Regions from separate parts of the Micromonospora zhanjiangensis genome, predicted to be linked through region 1. Evidence: riboswitches for the same ligand, from Rfam matches in the RefSeq annotation. Region 1 holds a riboswitch; the other holds the start of a gene.
What was found. A riboswitch is a leader RNA that binds a small molecule or an ion and turns the genes downstream of it on or off. The one in region 1 is predicted to bind ZMP and ZTP.
Positions count from the first base shown of each region.

Region 2: it holds a riboswitch for ZMP and ZTP, as region 1 does, so the genes downstream of both, ACFOX0_RS09750 (bifunctional 5,10-methylenetetrahydrofolate dehydrogenase/5,10-methenyltetrahydrofolate cyclohydrolase) here and ACFOX0_RS03400 (serine hydroxymethyltransferase) in region 1, are expected to answer to the same signal.

Region 1 covers NZ_JBHSBN010000002.1:74,783-82,068, forward strand. Annotated here, with positions in the region: gene ACFOX0_RS03395 (putative bifunctional diguanylate cyclase/phosphodiesterase) at 1-105, shown strand, start outside; gene ACFOX0_RS03400 (serine hydroxymethyltransferase) at 193-1,461, opposite strand; ZMP/ZTP riboswitch at 1,568-1,652, opposite strand; gene ACFOX0_RS03405 (LacI family DNA-binding transcriptional regulator) at 1,739-2,767, opposite strand; gene ACFOX0_RS03410 (pyridoxal phosphate-dependent decarboxylase family protein) at 2,946-4,328, shown strand; gene ilvD (dihydroxy-acid dehydratase) at 4,366-6,213, opposite strand; gene ACFOX0_RS03420 (putative bifunctional diguanylate cyclase/phosphodiesterase) at 6,441-7,286, shown strand, end outside.
Region 2 covers NZ_JBHSBN010000005.1:103,056-110,341, forward strand. Annotated here, with positions in the region: gene ACFOX0_RS09735 (cytochrome P450 family protein) at 1-565, shown strand, start outside; gene ACFOX0_RS09740 (aconitate hydratase) at 702-3,539, opposite strand; gene ACFOX0_RS09745 (hypothetical protein) at 3,751-4,311, shown strand; gene ACFOX0_RS09750 (bifunctional 5,10-methylenetetrahydrofolate dehydrogenase/5,10-methenyltetrahydrofolate cyclohydrolase) at 4,395-5,306, opposite strand; ZMP/ZTP riboswitch at 5,333-5,423, opposite strand; gene ACFOX0_RS09755 (C39 family peptidase) at 5,584-6,288, opposite strand; partial or broken gene ACFOX0_RS09760 (pyridoxal phosphate-dependent aminotransferase) at 6,890-7,171, shown strand; gene ACFOX0_RS09765 (hypothetical protein) at 7,283-7,286, shown strand, end outside.

The DNA of each region.
Region 1 (7,286 bases):
CGGGCGGCGGGATGCCGCTACGGGCAGGGCTTCGCCCTCTCCCACCCGGCCCCGCCGGAACGGGTGGAGGCGTACCTGGAGGAATTTCCCACCGCGTCCCGCTGACGGACCCTCGTGATCGCGCCGAGCCCGACCGGAGCGGGCCGGAATCCGGCCGGCCGGTACGGGCCCGGCGCGATCGACGACGGGGACTCAGTCGCGGGCGAAGCCCGGCATCGGGTAATCCGCCAGCAGGTCGGCGACCTCACCGGCGATGCGGTCGAGGCCCGCCTCGTCGTCCTTGATCGCCGCGTCGATGGCGGCGTCCATCCAGGCCGCCACCTGCGGCATCCGCTCCTCGGTGAGGCCGCGGGTGGTCAGCGCGGCGGTGCCGAGCCGGATCCCGGACGGGTCGAACGGCTTGCGGGTGTCGTACGGGACGGTGTTGTAGTTCAGTTCGATGCCGGCCCGGTCCAGCGCCTGCGCGGCCGGCTTGCCGCCGATCCCCTTGCCGGTCAGGTCGGCCAGGATGAGGTGGTTGTCGGTGCCGCCGGAGGAGAGGGCGAAGCCGCGTTCGGTCAACGCGGTGGCCAGCGCCTTCGAGTTGGCGACGATCTGGTGGGCGTACTCCCGGAAGGCCGGCTCGGCCGCCTCGCGCAACGCGACCGCGATGCCGGCGGTGGTGTGGTTGTGCGGGCCGCCCTGCAGGCCGGGGAAGACCGCCTTGTCGACGGCGGCGGCGTGCTCGGCGGTGGTCATGATCATCGCACCGCGCGGGCCGCGCAGGGTCTTGTGCGTCGTGGTGGTGATCACGTCGGCGTGCCCCACCGGCGACGGGTGCGCGCCACCGGCGACCAGACCGGCGATGTGCGCGATGTCGGCCACCAGCACCGCGCCGATCTCCCGGGCGATCTCCGCGAAGCCGGCGAAGTCGATGATCCGGGGCACCGCCGTACCACCACAGAAGATCACCTTGGGCCGCTCCCGGAGCGCGGTGTCCCGCACCTCGTCCAGGTCGATCCGGCCGGTCTCCTTCGAGACGTTGTACCGCACCGGGGTGAACCACTTGCCGGTGGCCGAGACCGACCAGCCGTGGGTGAGGTGACCGCCCATCGGCAGCGACATCCCCATCACCTTGTCACCGGGGGAGAGGAACGCCAGGTAGACGGCCAGGTTGGCGGGCGAACCGGAGTACGGCTGGACGTTGGCGTGGTCGACGCCGAACAGCTCCCGGGCCCGCTCGATCGCCAGCGTCTCGATCTGGTCGACGAACTGCTGACCCTCGTAGTACCGGCGGCCGGCGTAGCCCTCCGAGTACTTGTTGGTCAACACGGTGCCGCTCGCCTCCAGCACCGCCTGCGAGACGTAGTTCTCCGAGGCGATCATCCGCAGCTTGTCGTGCTGGCGCCGCGCCTCACCCTCGATCAGGGCGGCCAGTTGCGGGTCCGCGGCGGTCAGGCCGGGCATCGGGGGTACGTGCACGAGGTCTCCTCCTGGCTTGTCGACACTTGCCGGCGGCGAGCATAGGCCCGCCGCGCGGGAGCGGAACGCCGGCCGGTGTCCGCCGGACGGCCTGGTCATGCTGGTCGACGTGCACCCAGGCGCGCGGTGCACGCTTCCGGTCGCTCCCCGGTGGTCGCTTCCACCTCGCCGCGCCAGTCGCGAGTACGCCGCCGATGCTATCCGGTCCGCCCCGCGCCGTCCGGCCCGGCACGGCACGGGGCGACCGGCGTGTCCGCCCGGCGGGGCGGCGGGGTGGTCAGCCGGGGTGCGGGCGGCGGGGTGGGGCGGTGCTGCCGCGCGGGCTCAGCCGCGCGGTCTCGTCCTGGTACGGGCCGACCGGCTCGCCGGCGATCGCGGCCAGCAGACGGCGGGCGGCGTGCGCGCCGTACGCCGGGATGTCCCGGCCCAGGGCGGTCAGCGGCGGGTGCACCAGCCGGCACAGCGGCGAGTCGTCCCAGGCGACGATGGACAGGTCGGTCGGCACCACGATGCCCATCTCCTGCGCGACCGACAGGCCGGCGACCGCCATGACGTCGTTGTCGTAGATCACCGCGGTCGGGCGGTCGGCGGAGCTGAGCAACCGGCGGGTGGCCCGGGCGCCCTCCTCCCCGGTGTAGTCCGACGGCACGGAGACCGCGTCGGCGACGCCGAGGCGTTCGCAGATGACGGTGAACGCTGCCGACCGGATCTCGGTGTGCAACAGGCCGGCCAGGCCGCCGACCCGGGCGATCCGCCGGTGTCCGAGCGCGATCAGGTAGCGGACCGCCTCCTCCAGCGCGGCCGCGTCGTCGGACCACACGTTGGCCAGCCCGCCGCTGTGTCCCGGACCGCCGATCACCACCGCGGGCAGGCCCAGCTCTTCCAGCACCGGCACCCGCCGGTCGTCGATCCGCAGGTCGCAGACGAGTACGCCGTCCACCCGACGCTCGCCCCACCACCGGCGGTAGACGGCGATCTCCGCGTCCGGGTCGGCGACCACCTGGAGGGTCAACGCGTAACCCCGGTCCGACAGGGTCGCCTCCACGCCGCTGATCAGCTCCATGAAGAACGGCTCGATGCCGAGGACCCGGGCCGGTCGGCACAGGGTCAACCCGACCGCGTTGGCCGAGGCGCCGGAGAGCGCCCGGGCGGCGCTGCTGGGGTTGAAGCCGATCTCCCGCGCGATGGCCTGGATCCGTCGCCGGGTGGCCTCGGAGACCCCCGGTTGCCCGTTCAGGGCGTACGAGACCGCACCCTTGGAGACCCCGGCCCGCCGGGCCACATCCGCGATCGTGGGCCGCTTCAACGATGCTCCTTCGCTCGGTGCGCGACGTCCGGCCGGTTCTGACTCCCGCACGGTACCGAGGCCCGGATGTCGGGGCGCACCTACCTGTTCGGTCAAGGGTAGGCAGACCGGCGGGCCGGGGCCACGATGCCCGTATTGGCCACCGCCGGTACCCGGCCGTGCTGGCTAGCCTCCGACCATGCACCCACTACTCGCCGACGACCTGGCGTCCCTGCCGGACCTGCTGGAAACCACCCGCGGCGTCGCCGAACGGGCACTCGCCGGACTGGACACCCGCCCGGTGGTGGGCGACCCGCAGGCTCCGCCCGCGGATCCGCTGCCACGCGAGGGTGTCGGGCTGGCCGGCGCCCTGGCGCGGTTCACCCGGCGGTGGGAGCCGGGCTTCTCCGCCAGCGCCGGCCCGCGGTACCTCGGTTTCGTCACCGGCGGCGCCACCCCGGCCGCCGTCGCGGGGGACTGGCTCACCAGCGCCTACGACCAGAACGCCGCCTCCGGCGAGGACTCCTCGGCCGCGGCGCTGGAACGGGAGACGGTCCGTTGGCTGGCGGAGATCGTCGGTCTCGGCGACCGGCACGTCGGCAGTTTCGTCACCGGCGCGACGATGTCCACCTTCGTCGGCCTGGCGATCGCCCGGGAGTGGCTCGGTGAGCGGCTCGGCGTCCCGGTGGCGGAGGCGGGCGTGTCGGCGTTGGGTTCGGTCCCGGTGCTCTCCGGCACCCCGCACTCGAGCGTCTACAAGGCGCTGTCGATGCTCGGCCTCGGCCGCCGCAGCGTACGGCTGGTGCCCGTACCGGCCGGGCGGGAGGCGGTCGACGTCGACGCGCTCGGCGAGGCGCTGGCGGCGCTGGACGGGCGGCCGGCCGTCGTCGTGGCCAACGCCGGCACGGTGAACACGGTCGACTTCGACGACCTGCGGGCGATCGCCGCGCTGCGCGAACACCACCCGTTCTGGCTGCACGTGGACGCCGCGTTCGGCGGTCTCGCGGGACTGTCCCCGGCGTACGCGTCGTTGCTGGACGGGATCGCCGAGGCCGACTCGGTCTGCGTCGACCTGCACAAGTGGCTCAACGTGCCGTACGACGCGGCGGTGCAGTTCACCCGGCACCGCGACCTGCAGACGCGGGTCTTCCAGAACACCGCCGCGTACCTGGGCGAGCTGACCGACGAGCCGGACTTCCTGCACCTGACCCCGGAGAACTCCCGGCGGTTGCGCGCGCTGCCGGCGTGGTTCTCGCTGACCGCGTACGGGGCGGACGGGCATCGCGACATCGTCGAGCGCAACGTCGCCTCGGCGCGCCGGCTCGGCGAGCGGCTGGCGGCGCTGCCCGGCGTGCGGCTGCTGGCGCCGGTGCGGCTCAACGTGGTCTGCTTCGCGCCGTCCGGCGACCCGGCCGCCGTGGTGCGGGCCGTGGCAGAGTCCGGGGAGACGTTCCTGACCCCCACCGTGTACGCCGGCACGCCCGCGCTGCGGGTCGCGTTCAGCAACTGGCGCACCGACGAGGCCGACGACGACCGGATCTTCGAGGCCCTGCGGGCCGCGCTGGCGAAGGCCGCGGCATGACGGTACGGCTGGGCCGGGTCGGCTCGGGCGCCGCTGCTCAGTCCGGGACGCGGCGGTAGGCGCCGTCGCTGGCCGAGGTGGCCATCGACGCGTACGCCCGCAGCGCCGCGGAGACCGGCCGCTCTCGGTCCACCGGCGTGTACGGGCGGTCCCGCTTCTCCTGGGCCACCCGGCGGGCGGCGAGGGCCTCGTCCGGCACGTTCAGCCCGATGGACCGGGCCGGGATGTCGATGACGATCTCGTCACCGTCCTCGACCAGGGCGATCAACCCGCCGGCGGCCGCCTCGGGGGAGGCGTGCCCGATCGACAGGCCGGAGGTACCGCCGGAGAACCGGCCGTCGGTGACCAGCGCGCAGGCCTGGCCGAGTCCGCGGCCCTTGAGGAACGACGTCGGGTAGAGCATCTCCTGCATGCCCGGGCCGCCCTTCGGGCCCTCGTAGCGGATCACCACCACGTCCCCGGCGACCACCCGCTTGCCCAGGATGGCGTCCACGGACGCCTCCTGCGACTCGAAGACCTTGGCCGGGCCGCGGAAGGTGAGGCACTCGGCGGGCACCCCGGCGGTCTTCACCACGGCGCCGTCCGGGGCCAGGTTGCCGTACAGGATGGCCAGGCCGCCGTCGGCGGAGTAGGCGTGCTCGCGGTCCCGGACGCAGCCGTCGGCGGCGTCGGTGTCCAGGCTCGCCCACCGGTTGGTGGTGGAGAACGGCTCGACGGTGCGCACCCCGCCCGGGGCGGCGTGGAACAGCTCGACGGCCTCCGGCCGGGCGGCGCCGCCGCGGACGTCCCAGTCGGCCAGCCAGGTCGCCAGCGAGTCGGCGTGCACGGCGCGCACGTCCCGGTTCAGCAGCCCGGCCCGGTCCAGCTCGCCCAGGATGGCCGGGATGCCGCCGGCCCGGTGCACGTCCTCCATGTGGTACTTCGGCGAGTTCGGCGCGACCTTGGCCAGGCACGGCACCCGGCGGGAGATGGCGTCGATGTCGGCCACGGTGAAGTCCAGTTCGGCCTCCCGGGCCGCGGCCAGCAGGTGCAGCACGGTGTTGGTGGAACCGCCCATCGCCACGTCCAGGGCCACCGCGTTCTCGAACGCGGCCCGGGAGGCGATCGAGCGGGGCAGCACCGAGGCGTCGTCCTCGCCGTACCAGCGGTTGGCGATCGCCACGGCGGTGCGGCCGGCCTCGACGAACAGCGACCGGCGCGCGGCGTGGGTGGCCAGCGTCGAGCCGTTCCCGGGCAGCGCCAGGCCGATCGCCTCGGTCAGGCAGTTCATCGAGTTGGCGGTGAACATGCCCGAGCACGACCCGCAGGTCGGACAGGCGGAGCGCTCGATCTCGTCGAGCTGGTCGGCGGTGACCGCCTCGTTCGACGAAGCGATCATGGCGTCGATCAGATCGATCTTGTCGTGCACGACGCCCTCGACCGCGACCGTCTTACCCGCCTCCATCGGGCCGCCGGAGACGAACACGGTGGGGATGTTCAGCCGCAGCGCGGCCAGCAGCATCCCCGGCGTGATCTTGTCGCAGTTGGAGATGCAGACCAGCGCGTCGGCGCAGTGCGCGTTGACCATGTACTCGACCGCGTCGGCGATCAGCTCCCGGCTGGGCAGCGAGTAGAGCATGCCGCCGTGCCCCATGGCGATGCCGTCGTCGACCGCGATGGTGTTGAACTCACGACCCACCCCGCCGGCCTCGGCCACCGCCCCGGCGACCAGGCCGCCCATGTCCTTGAGGTGCACATGCCCCGGCACGAACTGGGTGAAGCTGTTGGCGATGGCCACGATCGGCTTGCCGAAATCGTCGTCGGTCATCCCGGTGGCCCGCCAGAGCGCCCGGGCGCCGGCCATCGTCCGGCCGTGGGTGGAGGTCTTCGACCGCAGGTCAGGCATGACACCCAGTCTTGCACCGTCGACGCCGCGCGGACCACCGCCGCGGCCGGGCTTCCACCACTCGGGACGCGGCCGGCCCGCGGCCGGGTCCGGGGCACGGCATGGACCCCGGCCCGGTGCGGCGCGGCTGGAGCCGATCGGGCACAGTTGATGTCGTGCGGCTCCCCTCGGTGGTGGCGATCTTCGCGGCGGTGGGTGGGCTGGCGGCCGGTGCCGGGACGGTGCTCATGATCGTCGCCGCGGTCCGGCAGGCCGGCCCGCGCCGCCGGGCCCAGCTGTGGTTGGCGGCCGGCGCGGCGCTGGCCACGGTCAGCCTGATCGTGGGGCTGGCCGGGCTGGCCACCGTCGCCACCGACTGGCAGCACCACCCGACGCAGCGGATGACGCTGGCCAGCCTGGTCGCGCTCGGCTTCGCGGCCGGCGGCGTCGCGCTCTGCCTGGGCCAGCTGCGGCTGCCCGGGGTCGGCGACACCGGCGTGGCGACCATGCACCTGCTGCTCGACGCGCTGGTCATCGCGGCGGCGCTGTGGTTCGTCGGGTGGGTGCTGGTCAGCGAGCCGACCCGGCTGCTCGGCGCGGACACCCCGACCGGCTGCCCCCCGATCCTGCTGGCCACGATGAGCGCGGCGGGTGCGGTCGGGCTGACCGGCATCGTCGGGATCCGGGCACCGCGGCCCCGGCGCCGACTGCTGTTGACCGGCTGCGGCACCACCGCCGCGGCCGTCGGCGGGCTGGCCCTGGCCGCCGGCATCTGCCAGCTCGGTCCGGTGGTCGCCCTGGCCGGCGTACCACCGGTGGCGGCCGGCCTGCTGGTGGTGGCCTGGGCCAGCCGTACGCCCCGGGTGGCCGGCGTGCCGGACATCGACCTGATCTGGCGCGGCAGCGTGTACGCGTTCTTCCCGATGACGGCGATGGTCGGCGCCGGCCTGCTGTACCTGCTGCGCGACGGTGCCTTCACCCTGCCGGGGGTGGCCGCGGCCGCGGTGGAGGGGTTCGCCCTGGTGGCCCGGCAGTCGTTGGCCCTGCGGGACGTGCGTGGCTACGCCGGCCGGCTGGTCGAGCGGGAGGCGCAC
Region 2 (7,286 bases), on a different contig from region 1:
GTTGACCGAGGACGAGCTGACCTCGCTGGCCTTCCTGGTGCTGTTCGCGGGCTACGAGAACTCCGTCCACCTGATCGGCACCGGCCTGCTTGCCCTGCTGCGCCGCCCGGACCTGCTCGCCGACCTGCGCGGGCCCGACGGGTCAGCCGAGGGGTCGCTCGACAGCGGGCTGCCGGAGCCGGTGGTGGAGGAGCTGCTGCGGCTGGAACCGCCCGCACCGCTGGCCATCCGCCGGTTCGCGCTGGTCGACCTGACCATCGGCGGGGTCACCATTCCCGCCGGCGAGACCGTACTGCTGGGCATCGCCGCCGCCAACCGCGACCCGGACCGGTTCGCCGAGCCGGACATCGTGGATCCGACGCGGCCGGTCGGCGGGCAGCTCAGCCTGGGTCACGGCATCCACTACTGCCTGGGCGCCCCGCTGGCCCGGCTGGAGGCGCGGACCGCCATCGGCGCGGTGCTGCGCCGCTTCCCCCGGGTGGCGCTGGCGGTCGACCCGGCCGAGCTGACCTGGCGGACCTCCTACCGGGTCCGCGGCCTGCGCGCCCTGCCGGTCACCTTCTGACGGTACGGAAATCCGGCACCCCGGCGGCGCACGTCGACACGGCCCCGGGCGCATCTGCCGCGGTTGGGCCGCACACAACGGGCACGGGCTCCTTTCCGCAGGGAGAAGGAGCCCGTGACCAGGTTCGCCGTGCCGGTCAGCCGTTCAGCATCTTGCGCAGGACGTACTGCAGGATGCCGCCGTGCCGGTAGTAGTCGGCCTCGCCGGGGGTGTCGATCCGGACCACCGCGTCGAACTCCACGCCGGTGTCGGTGGTGACCTTCACCGTCCGCGGGGTCCGTCCGTCGTTCAGCGCGGTCACCCCGCTGATCGAGAACGTCTCGGTGCCGGTGAGCCCGAGCGACTCGGCCGTGGTGTCGGTGGGGAACTGCAGCGGCAGCACGCCCATGCCGATCAGGTTGGACCGGTGGATCCGCTCGTACGACTCGGCGATGACCGCCCGTACGCCGAGCAGCATGGTGCCCTTGGCCGCCCAGTCCCGGGACGAGCCGGAGCCGTACTCCTTGCCGGCCAGCACCACCAGCGGCACGCCGGCCTCGGCGTACGCCACCGAGGCGTCGTAGATAGTGGTCTGCTCGCCGGTCAGGTGGTTGACCGTGAAGCCACCCTCGGGAAGCGAAGCTCCCGCATCAGAACCGGTACCGGGCATCCGCAGTTGATTACGCAGCCGGATGTTGGCGAAGGTGCCCCGGATCATCACCTCGTGGTTGCCGCGCCGGGAGCCGTACGAGTTGAACTCGTGCTTCGGCACGCCGTGCTCGGCGAGGTAGCGACCGGCGGGCGAGTCGGCCTTGATCGAGCCGGCCGGCGAGATGTGGTCGGTGGTCACCGAGTCACCCAGCCGGGCCAGCACCCGGGCGCCGGAGATGTCCGCCACCGGCTGCGGCTCGCGTCCCATGCCCTCGAAGTACGGGGGCTTGCGGACGTACGTGGACTCGTCCGCCCAGGCGAACGTGTCGCCCGTCGGGGTGGGCAGCGACTGCCAGCGTTCGTCGCCGGCGAACACGTCGGCGTAGTCCCGGGTGAACATCTCGCTGGCGATCGCGCTGGCGATGACGTCCTCGATCTCCTGGCCGTTCGGCCAGATCTCCCGCAGGAAGACCGGCTTGCCCTCGGTGTCCTCGCCGATCGGCTCGTTGGCCAGGTCGATGTCCATCGTGCCGGCCAGCGCGTAGGCCACCACCAGCGGCGGGGAGGCCAGGTAGTTCATCTTGACGTCCGGGTTGATCCGGCCCTCGAAGTTGCGGTTGCCGGACAGCACCGAGACCACCGACAGGTCGTTCTCGTTCACCGCGGCGCTGATCGCCTCGGGCAGCGGGCCGGAGTTGCCGATGCAGGTGGTGCAGCCGTAGCCGACCAGGTGGAAGCCGAGCTTCTCCAGGTAGGGCGTGAGACCGGCCCGCTCGTAGTAGTCCATGACCACCTTCGAGCCGGGGGCCAGGGTGGTCTTCACCCACGGCTTGCGGTTCAGGCCGCGGTCGACGGCGTTGCGGGCCAGCAGCGCCGCGCCGATCATGACCTGCGGGTTGGAGGTGTTGGTGCAGGAGGTGATGGCGGCGATCACCACGGCGCCGTGGTCGAGTTCGAACTCGGAGCCGTCGTCGCCGGTGACCCGGATCGGGTTGCTGGCCCGGCCGCCCGAGCCGACGGCCGCGGTGACCAGGTCACGCGGGGCGTCGGCCGGGTCGTGCGCGCAGTCGGCGGCGGGCGGGTCGCTGGCCGGGAACGACTCGGCGCTGGCCTCGTCGGCCTTGCCGGTCGGACCCTGCTCGGGCTGGGCGACGTAGTCGGCCAGCGCGGAGCGGAACAGCGTCTTGGCGTTGCCCAGCGGCACCCGGTCCTGCGGGCGCTTCGGGCCGGCCAGCGACGGTTCGATGGTGGACAGGTCCAGTTCGAGCCGCTCGGAGTAGTTCGGCTCGGCCGAGGGGTCGTGCCACAGACCCTGTTCCTTCGCGTACGCCTCGACCAGCGCGACCTGCTGCTCGGACCGGCCGGTGAGCTTCAGGTAGCGGACCGTCTCGTCGTCGATCGGGAAGATCGCGACGGTGGAGCCGTACTCCGGGGACATGTTGCCGATGGTGGCCCGGTTGGCCAGCGGCACGGCGCTGACGCCGGGGCCGTAGAACTCGACGAACTTGCCGACCACGCCGTGCTTGCGCAGCATCTCGGTGATGGTCAGCACCAGGTCGGTGGCGGTGGTGCCGGCCGGCATCTCACCGTGCAGCTTGAAGCCGACGACCCGGGGGATCAGCATGCTGACCGGCTGGCCGAGCATGGCGGCCTCGGCCTCGATGCCGCCGACGCCCCAGCCCAGCACGCCCAGGCCGTTGACCATCGTGGTGTGCGAGTCGGTGCCGACCACGGTGTCGGGATATGCCTGCCCGTTGCGCTCCATGATCGTACGGGCCAGGTACTCGATGTTGACCTGGTGCACGATGCCGGTGCCGGGCGGGACGACCTTGAACTCGTTGAACGCGCTCTGCCCCCAGCGCAGGAACTGGTAGCGCTCCTTGTTGCGGCCGTACTCCAGCTCGACGTTGCGGACGAAGGCGTCCTCGCGGCCGAACAGGTCGGCGATCACCGAGTGGTCGATGACCAGCTCGGCCGGGTTGAGCGGGTTGACCTTGGTGGCGTCGCCACCCAGCTCGCGGACCGCCTCACGCATGGTGGCCAGGTCCACGACGCAGGGCACGCCGGTGAAGTCCTGCATCAGCACCCGGGCCGGGGTGAACTGGATCTCCACGCTCGGGTCCGCGTCCGGGTCCCATCCGCCGAGTTCGCGGATGTGGTCCTCGGTGATGTTCGCGCCGTCCTCGGTGCGCAGCAGGTTCTCCAGCAGGATCTTCAGGCTGTACGGCAGGCGGTCGTGCCCGTCGACCTTGCTGATCTTGAAAATCTCGTAGCTCGCGTCTCCGACGCGTAGCTGGGTTTTCGCACCGAAGGTGTCGAGGCTCGCCACGTCGTACTCCTTCACACCGGCGACCGGGTAGTCCTGAGCAGTCTCGCTTACCAGTTACCGCGACACCGGCCTGGGGTAACGCCGGCCGGGTCGGTTTGTCTCCGCAGTTGTTGTCTCCGCGTAATAAAACCGTACGTCCGTCTTGCTATCGGCGCAACCCCTGACCGCCACTCCGGACGGGCACGTCGGGCGTGGTCGGTGGCGTGACGGTGCTAGCCTGCCCCGGGTGATCTCCGCAGACGTGCACCTCGCCGCCCAGCCGCGCCTCGACACGCTGGTCACCGGGTTCGCCGCCGGTCCCGGCTCGGACGAACTGCGCCGGGTGCGCACCGAGTACGCCGGCGTCGCCTGGATCGGCGACCAGCCGGACCCGGACACCGGCATGCTGGGCTCGACGTACCGTCGCCGCGCGTTCGACGCGCGGCTGTTCCTGCCGGACACCCACTGGTACGACGCGGACGCGCTCGCCGACGCGGAGGTCCAGGTCACCGGCGCCCTGCTGCAGGTACCGAAGACCGACCGGGACACCCAGGGCCTGGTCGGCGCGGCGGCCGAACCGGTGGTCGAGTTCTACGAGCACCCGGAGGGCCAGCCCGGCGTCGGCGTCTGCCTGTGGCTGCGCGGCGACCTCTGGTCCAACCTCGGCCTGAGCTACCGGATCATCGTGCTCTGCGCTGCCGAGGCGATCATCCGGCCGGGGGCCGACACCGACTCGGACACGGTCTTCGAGCTGTTGCCGCCCCCGGACGGCTACGGCGACACGGGCGCCGACACCAGCTACAACTGAACCTTTTTCAACCTGAACCGCGCGGCGCGCGCGCCGCCTTCGACCTCGACCAACGGCGGCCCGCAAGGGGAGGTTGAAAAGGTTCACTGATCCGGCTGTCGGGGACGGCCGGCGGCCAGGGGATCGGCGGCGGCCCCGCCGAGCTGTTCCTCGGCGGCCCGGACCGTCTGCTCCAGCAGGATCGCGATGGTCATCGGGCCCACTCCGCCCGGCACCGGAGTGAGCATGCCGGCCACGGCGCGCGCCGCGTCGAAGTCGACGTCGCCCACCCCGCCCGGGTGGTAGCCGGCGTCGACGACCACCGCGCCCGGCTTGAGCCAGGTGCCCTGGACGAAGTTCGGCCGGCCCACCGCCGCCACCACGAGGTCCGCGCCGCCGACGATCGCCGGCAGGTCCGTGGTCCGGGAATGGCAGTAGGTCACCGTCGCGTCCCGGGCCAGCAGCAACATGCCGACCGGCCGGCCGAGGATCGGACTGCGGCCGATCACCACCGCGTGCCGGCCGCGCGGATCCACGCCGTACGCGTCGAGCAGCCGGACGATGCCGCCCGGGGTACAGGAGACGAAGCCCGGCAGCCCGAACGCCATCGTGCCAAACGAGTGCGTGGTCACCCCGTCGACGTCCTTGGCCGGCGCGATCGCCTCGAACGCGGCCCGCTCGTCGATGTGCCCCGGCACCGGGTGCTGCAGCAGGATGCCGTGCACCGCCGGGTCGGCGGACAGGTCGGCGATCCGGGTCACCAGCTCCGCGGTGCCGGTCCCGGCGGGCAGGTGTACGTACCGGGAGTCGATGCCCGCCTCGTGGCACCGGTTGCGTTTCATCCGTACGTAGGTGGCCGAGGCCGGGTCGTCGCCGACCAGCACGGTGGCCAGGCAGGGCCGACGACCGGTCCGCCCGACCAGCGCGGCGGCCCGTTCGGCGCTGCGGATCAGGATGTCGCGGGCGAGTCGGGTACCGACCATCAGGTGGGCGTCGGGAGTGGCGGGAATGGTCATCGGCGGCTCCGGGGCGGCGCGTCGGGACGGCTCGCCCAGGCGCGCGGCATCGTCGACGAAACGGGTCGGGCCGCTCCCCGGTGGTGCTCCACCTCAGCGCCAGTCACGGCCGCGACCCACGTTACCCCGTCGCTGCGGGGTCAGCCGCCGGAGCGGTCGGCTCACCAGGTGCGACCGCCCCGAACCGCAGCACCGCCGCCGCCGTCGCGGCCGGGCGTGCGCGCGACGACGGGCCGGCCTCCGGGATGGAGGCCGGCCCGTCGGTGCGGAGAGCGGGTCAGTGCGAGTAGCCGTGGGTGGCCATCCAGTGCGCCAGGTCGTCGGTGTGGATCCAGTAGCTGGCCACGTTCGGGTTGGCCGGGTCGGCGATCTTCACCAGGTCACCGTCGTCCTGGTAGCCGACCACGCTGACGTAGTGGCCGCCCGAGTAGTCGTGGACCGCACCGTCGGTGTCGGTGGCGACGCCGGCGACGTTGGCCACGACGGCGCGGTTGTCGTCGATGGTGGCCTTGATGTCGGACTTCAGCGTGTCGATCTGACCGGCGGTGATGTCGGTCGTGGGCAGCGCGGTGGTCTTGTACTTGTCGGCGCCGAGAACCGTGTTCAGGACCCGGGTGGTGTCCTCGGCGGACGCGGTGCCGGCTTCGGTGGTGCCGAGCGCCTTGGCGATCTCGTCCTGGCTGAGGTCGTGACCGGTGGCGGTCAGCGCGATCCGGGTGGACGCCGGGCCGCAGTAGTAGAAGTTGGGCTGGGACTCGTACTTGATGGCGACGTCCTTGGCCCGCTTGCCGCCGTGGGCGCCGTTACCGCCGCCACGGTTGCCGTGGTCGCCACCCCGGTCGGTGGTGACGGTGGCCGCGTGGGGCTTGGTGTGGGCCGGCTCGGCGGCGTGGGCGGCGACGGCGGGCCCGGCGATGGCACCGCCGGTGAGGGCGAGGCCGGCCGCGGTGAGGACGGTGCGGCGGATCAGCGGGGTACGGATGGTCTCCGGGAGGAAACGGGTGAAGGTGGTCATGGTGGTGATCGCCTTTCACTCGGGGGTGTGCGGCTGGGGGGCCGCGTCGCGCGTCTCTCGTCGCCCCGGTCGGGGATGGGGCGGTGCGCGGGTCGGGAGGTGTAACCGGCCGGGGCCCGGGGATGTTCCCGGCCCCGTCGGCCTGCGCTGCGGCGGTCACGGGACGGCGCCGGAAGCCCGGCGCGGCCGGGGGTCGCTGCTGCGGTCGTACGGGGTCTTCAACGCCGCCGACCGCCGACCGATTCCGCCGATCCGGACATTTCGCCACCCCGATCGGGGCATCGATCCGGACATTCCGGCCAGGGCGTCGGTGCCGGGGCCGCCGGGCGGTGTTCCGGTTTGGTGCCACGTGTCCGGATCCGGCCGGATGCGAGGCGGGTGGGTGCTCGGTAGCGTGCGGTCATGACGAATCCGTTGCGCATGTTGACGTTGGCCGAGTTGCGCAGCCGCACCAGCATGAAGTGGCGGAACTACCCGCCGGACGTCCTGCCGCTGTGGGTGGCGGAGATGGACGTACCGCTCGCCGAGCCGGTGGTCCGGGCCGTCACCGACGCGATCGCCCGCGGCGGGACTGGACGGCAACCGGCGGGCGCTGGCCGACCTGCTCGCCGAGCACCTGCCCACCGTGGGCTACCGGCCGCCGCAGGGCACCTACCTCGCGTGGCTGGACTGCCGCCCGCTGGACCTGGCCGACGATCCGGCGGCGGTCTTCCTCGACCGGGGTCGGGTCGCGCTGAACTCCGGGCCGGATTTCGGCACCGGCGGAGCCGGGCACGTCCGGCTCAACCTGGCCACCTCGCCGGACCTGCTGGCCGAGGCGGTCCGTCGGATCGCGGCGGCGGTTCGCTGACCGCCCGGTCCGGCCCGCGGGCCGTGTCCTGCCGACGCGTTCGCACACCTGTCGGGTAAGTTCGTCTGCTGGCTCTGGCAGCGCGTCCCACCGACCAGGAGTTCCGACAGCATGG